Regions from separate parts of the Mesorhizobium sp. BR1-1-3 genome, predicted to be linked through region 1. Evidence: predicted binding sites of a transcription regulator. Region 1 holds the regulator's gene; the other holds the start of a gene.
What was found. The regulator PhoB, encoded in region 1, activates phosphate uptake and scavenging genes when phosphate is short. The targets are predictions, from matches to a motif close to TGTCATNNANCTGTCAT.
Positions count from the first base shown of each region.

Region 1 (3,415 bases):
TCGGCGCTCGACCCGATCGCCACCGCTCGCGTCGAGGAACTGATCGACGAACTGCGTCAGAACTATACGATCGTCATCGTCACCCATTCGATGCAGCAGGCAGCGCGCGTGTCGCAGCGCACCGCGATGTTCCATCTTGGCTATCTGGTCGAGGAGGGCGCCACCGACAAGATGTTCACCACCCCCGACGACAAACGCACCCAGGACTACATCACCGGCCGGTTCGGCTGATCTCAGGCATATGAGGGACGAAGATCATGGGTGAACATACCGTCGCATCTTTCGATGAGGATCTGGAGCAGATCAGCCAGCTGATCCGCGACATGGGCGATCTCGCCCGCTCGATGGTCGGTGGCTCGACCAGGGCTTTGCTCAATTCGGACAATGCGCTGGCGCAGCGGGTGGTTTCCGATGACGCCATCATGGATGCACGCCAGCGCGAGCTGGACGATCGTGCCATCACGCTGATCGCCAAGCGCCAGCCGATGGCCAACGATCTGCGTGCGGTGGTCGGTTCGATCCGCATGGCCGGCGACCTCGAGCGCATCGGTGACCTTGCCAAGAACATCGCCAAGCGCGTCGGCACTGTCGGGCTGAGCGTCACGCCGCACGACCTTTCGCATTCGATCGACGCGATGGCGCAGCTGGTGCTGATCCAGGTGCAGGGGGTCGTCGACGAGTATGCCGCCGCTGACGCGGCAGCGCTTGCCACGCTCAGAAACAATGATGAACGCATCGACGTCAAATACACATCGGTGTTCCGCGAACTGCTGACCTACATGATGGAAGATCCGCGCAACATCACGGCGTGCACGCACCTGTTGTTTTGCGCCAAGAACCTCGAGCGGATCGGCGACCACGTGACCAACATCGCCGAAAATGCCTATTATGTTTTGACCGGCACGCAGTTGCCAGCCAACCGTCCGAAGCAGGACGAGACGGCAATGTCCGCGCCAGCGGCATGACAGGGGTGACCAGCCGATGATCGCGCCACGCATCATGGTGGTGGAGGATGAGGAGCCGCTAGGCGTGCTGCTCCGCTACAATCTCGAATCCGAAGGTTACCAGGTCGAGGTGGTGACGCGCGGCGACGAGGCCGAAATCCGGCTGCAGGAGAACGTTCCAGACCTTCTGGTGCTCGACTGGATGGTGCCTGCGGTTTCCGGTATCGAACTCTGCCGCCGGCTAAGGATGCGTCCCGAGACCGAGCGGCTGCCGATCATCATGCTGACCGCGCGAGGCGAGGAAAGCGACCGCGTGCGCGGCCTCTCGACCGGTGCCGACGACTATCTGGTCAAGCCTTTCTCGACGCCGGAGTTCATGGCCAGGGTCAAGGCGCTGCTGCGCCGGGCCAAGCCGGAAGTGCTGTCCAGCGTGCTCAAGGTCGGCGATATCGTGCTCGATCGCGAATCGCACCGTGTCTATCGCAAGAAGAGCGAGATCCGGCTCGGGCCGACGGAATTCCGCCTGCTTGAATTCATGATGCGCCATCCAGGCCGCGTGTTCTCGCGCAGCCAACTGCTCGACAATGTCTGGGGCGAGACGATCTACATCGACGAACGCACGGTCGATGTGCATGTCGGACGGCTGCGCAAGGCGGTCAACAACGGCCGCATGCCCGATGTCATTCGCACCATCCGTGGGGCGGGTTACGCCATTCGCGAGGACTGAACTCCCTCGTTTGAACTCACGCCACGTTCTTGCCGCCGAAACCGGATCTCGCCTGCACGCCCGGCGCAAAAATCTCCTGATCGACGAAGATCAGCGCCCGCATGGCGCAGCCTTCGCGGATCAGCGGCAGTTCGTTCGGCTCGGTGTCGAAGGAAATCGACTTGGAATGCTGGCCGCCGGCGGTCTGGGCAATCGCTTGCCGCAATGCCGGCTCGATCAGGTCGAAGGCGGCGGCGCTGACGCCGACCATGGCGACCGGCGCCGGATCGATCAGCGCAAACAGGCTGCCGAGGCCGTAGCCGAGCGCTTCGCCGGCCTTGCGATAGGCTTCCCGTTCGGGCCCGTCCTTTTCGCGGGCGGCAGCAGCCAGGGCGCGCATGTCGGCGTCGCTGACATCGGCGACGGGCTCTGCATCCTCGCCCATCTGCCGCGCGTTGCGCCAGATGGCATAATTGCCGGCATAGGCTTCGACGCAGCCGCGCCGTCCGCAGCGACACAGCGCGCCGTTCGGCCGATGGATCATGTGGCCGAATTCGCCGCCCGAGGAATGGGTGCCGGTGAACAATTCGCCCTTCAGCACCAGCCCCATGCCGATGCCGTGCGACAGGAGGATGGCGATGAAATCGTCGCGGTAACGATCGGGGTCGCGCCAGCGCAGCGCCACCGCCATCATGTTGCAGTCGTTCTCCATAATGGCGGGGATGCCGAACTCCTCTTCGAATATGTCGGCGAAGGCGATGTCGGTGTGCGGCGTGATCGGCGACCACAGCATGGCGCGGGCACGGGTGTCGGTGATGCCCTGGACGGCCAGCGCGATACGAGCGATGCTGCGCACGTCCAGGTCGGGATCTTCCAGGCGGCGCCGCACGATTGCCGTGCACTCACCGATCAGCGAGTCGCGCGACATCGTCAGCGTGTCGAGCCGGCGCTGTTCCTCGGATATTACCTGGCCGGCATAGTCGATGACGGCGACCGAGAGGAAGTTCAGCGACAGCACCACGGTCATTACCGCGGCCGCTTCCGGATTGAGGCTGAGGCCGACCTGCGGACGGCCGCGTTTGAGCGAGCCGGCCTCGCTCGGCTTGCTTTCGGTCAGGATGCCTTCGACGATCAGGTCGGATGAGATCGCCGAGATCGTCGAATGGCTGAGGCTTGTGGTTGCGGCGATCTCGGTGCGCGACGGCTGTCCGGCGCGGCGCACCGCCGCGATCACCATCGCGCGGTTGCGGCGGCGCAAATCGTCGTGGCGGATTCCGACCGACATGCTCTTTCATATCCTCCCGGTCGCCGCGGTTCTTCCTGCCCTGGAACGCTGTCGGTGACGCGGTCAAATACTGGCAGAAGCCGCGCGCCGTGTCATTTATTTATTCCGAGACCCGAAAAAAATTCGAAACGACATCAAAATCCATCAGAATCGATGTTGACAGCGTTCGGGCGTTGGCCCAGTATTTTTTCGAGGCTCGAAAAAATAGGGCCTCTGTGCCGGCCCTCGGGCCAGTTTGGTCGCGCCATACGCGGCGCAGGGAGGATAATATGAAAAGATTCACAGCCGCCATCCTGGCGGGTGCCGCCATGTCGCTGACGCTCGCGTCTGTCGCGCAGGCGAAGGACAAGGTCGTCGGCGTTTCGTGGTCCAATTTCCAGGAGGAACGCTGGAAGACCGACGAGGCCGCCATGAAGACGGCGATCGAGGCCGCCGGCGACAAGTACATCTCCGCCGATGCGCAGTCCAATCCCGGCAAGC
Region 1 is NZ_JAIUIC010000006.1:238,492-241,906, reverse strand. Features, by position in the region: gene pstB (phosphate ABC transporter ATP-binding protein PstB) at 1-231, shown strand, start outside; gene phoU (phosphate signaling complex protein PhoU) at 258-965, shown strand; gene phoB (phosphate regulon transcriptional regulator PhoB) at 982-1,671, shown strand; gene LB559_RS15985 (ROK family protein) at 1,688-2,935, opposite strand; gene xylF (D-xylose ABC transporter substrate-binding protein) at 3,205-3,415, shown strand, end outside.

Region 2 (3,415 bases), on a different contig from region 1:
GGATATGATAGGGCAGGAAGGCCGGGCTGACGGCGCCCATGTGCTCAGCCGGCCCGGTGCGGTTCGACCAGATGACCAGCGGCGTCTCATGATGCTCGAGGGCAGCCTCGGGCGACGCTTCCTTGCGCGGCGCGACATTGTCCTTCAGGAAGCCGGTTTCGACATAAACCGGCCCGAGCGGCGGCAGATGGTCGCCGAAGAAGGCGATCACGGTTGGGCGGGAGCGTGTCTTTGCCCATTCGACGAGGCGTTCGAGACCGCGATCGGCATCGGCTGAGCCTTCGGCGTAGCTGAGCAGCGATTCGCGCGCCCACTGACTGATCGGCGCCTGCACCCTGTGCGTGGGACTGTAATAGCGGTTCGGTTCGTAGGGACCGTGGTTTTGCAGGCTGACCGCAAAGAAGAACACCGGCTCTTCGCTGGCGTCGGCCTCGCTGATGATCTCGTCGGTCATCGCGGCATCCGATGCCAGTGGCCCGCGCTTTTGCATTGGCGGCAGCGTCTCTTCCGACTTGAAATCGTTGAAGCCGAAATCGGCGTAGACCGCGCCACGGTTCCAGAACCAGTTGGTGCCCGGATGGATGGCGCGCGCCCGATAACCCTGGCTCTTGAGGAAGGTTGCCAGCGACGGCGTCGGCGTGCGCACATATTGCTGGTAGGGGATGCTGCCGGCCGGCAGGAACGCGTTGGAGAAGCCGGTCAGCGCCTCGAACTCGATATTGGCGGTCATGCCGCCGAACTCCGGCGAGAACATCGAGCCGGAGCGCAGCGCCCGCACATTGGGGATCGGATCGGGTGTGATGGTGACGCCGGGCAGCTTGGTCGGGTCCCAGAAGGACTCGCTCATGACGATGATGATGTCAGGCTTCTCGGCCGGCACCGAGGCGGTCACATCGGGCCTGGCGATCGCCGCGATCGCCTTGTCGGAATAGCCCGGCGGCGCAGAGACATGCGCCATCGGCACATTGAGCGCAAAGGCCAGCGCAAAACCGTTGGAGGCATAGTTTTCCTTCTGGTCCCACATGATCGGGATGATCTGCAACCGGTCCCTGGTCCAGGAGAACGTGGCATAGTCCATGATCGAAACGAAGAAGGCGAGCAGCGGCACTGCCAGCGTCAGCCGCGCAAGGCGTCCCTTGCGGCTGAGTGCGGGAACCTTGCGGCGCCACATCCGCCAGCCATAGACGAGCAGCGACAGGCCGGCGACGATGCCGACGACCATGGCGAGCGCGGTCATCGGCCGGTCGCGCACCAAAAGCGGCAACAGCGCAAAGATCTGGCGGGCATAGAGGAAATCGGTCGGATAGAGCGGATCGCCGAGATAATGCGACTTCTGGTGGCCGACGAAGGCAAGCGATAGCGTCAGCGGCGCGACGATCATCAGGCTCTGATGGCTGCGGCCCAGCACCGCATCGAGGCCGATCAGGATCAGCGCAAACACGACGATGGTGGTCCAGCCCGGCTTGAGCGGCTGCAGGAAGAAGGAGACCGTGCCGGCAAAGTCGCCGCGCACGATCAGTTCGATGGCAAACACCAGGACGGCGGCGATCGCCAGGCTGATCAGCCCATAGCGCACGACCGGCCATCTCCTGCCCGGCAGATAGCCGGTGGAGGGGTCGTCTTCCAGGAACTGTGGCGCGGCCTTGCCGGCGCGTTTGTAACTCTTTGCCACTTTAACTTCCCCACCCAGCGACAAGCACGTCACTCGATTGTCATGGAATTGTCACGCAAAGCTAGCGCCTGTGGCCAAAATAAGAAGAGCCAGCAAACGAATCGTGAGCGGTTTTCATCAGGAGTGATCGCCAAAAAGCCTTTCGGAACAGGCACTCGGCGGATGAAGCTGCCGTCGAGCAGGGTCGAACCGGGCTTGACTTGGCGGCCTGCCTTGCGTCACAGGCAAGAAAAACTCGTCTATCAGGCAAGCAAAACCAGCCCTTGGGAGCCCGCGCATGGCCGTTGCATTCACCTTTCCTGGACAAGGCAGCCAGGCAGTCGGCATGGGCAAGGATCTCGCCGAGGCCTTTCCCGAGGCGCGCAGAATTTTCCAGGAAGTCGACGACGCGCTCGGCGAAAACCTGTCGAAGCTGATCTGGGAAGGGCCGGAAGAGACGTTGATGCTGACCGCCAACGCGCAGCCGGCGCTGATGGCGGTGTCGCTGGCCGCGATCCGGGCGCTGGAATCGCGCGGCTTCTCGCTGAAAGGCAAGGTCGCCTATGTCGCCGGTCATTCGCTGGGCGAATATTCGGCGCTCGCGGCCGCTGGCTTCGTTTCGGTTGCCGATGCCGCCAGGCTGCTGCGCATCCGCGGCAATGCCATGCAGGCGGCGGTGCCGGCCGGCGAGGGCGCCATGGCGGCGATCATCGGATTGGAACAGGCCGATGTCGAAGCCGCTTGCGCGGAAGCCGCCAAAGGCTCCGTCTGCCAGATCGCCAACGACAATGGCGGCGGCCAACTGGTCATTTCCGGCGCCAGGGCCGCGGTCGAACTGGCGGCGAAACTGTGCACTGAGAAAGGCGCCAAGCGCGCACTGATGCTGCAGGTGTCCGCGCCCTTCCATTCGGCGCTGATGGCGCCGGCCGCGAACGTCATGCGCGACGCACTCGCCGGTGTGACAAAGAATGCGCCGGTCGTTCCCGTCCTCTCCAATGTCACGGTCAGCCCGACCAGCGATCCGGACGAGATCGCCCGCCGCCTGGTCGAGCAGATAACCGGCCGCGTACGTTGGCGCGAGACCGTGGAGTGGTTCGGCGCAAATGGCGTCACCACGCTTTATGAGATTGGCGCCGGCAAGGTGCTTTCGGGATTGGCGCGGCGCATCAACCGCGACATCGCCACTGCGTCGGTCGGCTCAGCGGCTGAGGTCGAGGCGACGCTAGCAGCGCTTGCATAAAGCCCCATTTGATCCCATTCCCTGCAAAGGGGTGTTCTCTTCTCAATCAGGAGACAAAAATGTTCGAATTGACTGGCCGCAAGGCGCTCGTCACCGGCGCATCGGGAGGCATCGGCGAGGCGATCGCCCGGATGCTGCATGCGCAAGGCGCGATCGTCGGCCTGCATGGCACCCGCATCGAGAAATTGGACGCGCTGGCTAGCGAGCTTGGCGACCGGGTCAAGCTGTTCCCGGCCAATTTGTCCAACCGTGACGAGGTCAAGGCGCTCGGCCAGAAAGCCGAGGCCGATCTCGAAGGCGTCGACATCCTGGTCAACAACGCCGGCATCACTAAGGACGGGCTGTTCGTGCGCATGTCGGATGCCGATTGGGACAGCGTGATCGAGGTCAATCTGACCGCCGTTTTCCGGCTCACCCGCGAACTCACCCATCCGATGATGCGCCGCCGCCATGGCCGCATCATCAACATCACCTCGGTGGTCGGCGTGACCGGCAACCCCGGCCAGACCAATTACTGCGCCTCC
Region 2 is NZ_JAIUIC010000001.1:819,405-822,819, reverse strand. Features, by position in the region: gene LB559_RS04160 (LTA synthase family protein) at 1-1,696, opposite strand, end outside; gene fabD (ACP S-malonyltransferase) at 1,950-2,891, shown strand; gene fabG (3-oxoacyl-[acyl-carrier-protein] reductase) at 2,951-3,415, shown strand, end outside.
Region 2: a site for PhoB is predicted at 1,711-1,727, ahead of LB559_RS04160 (LTA synthase family protein). Genes of this name have one in related genera too.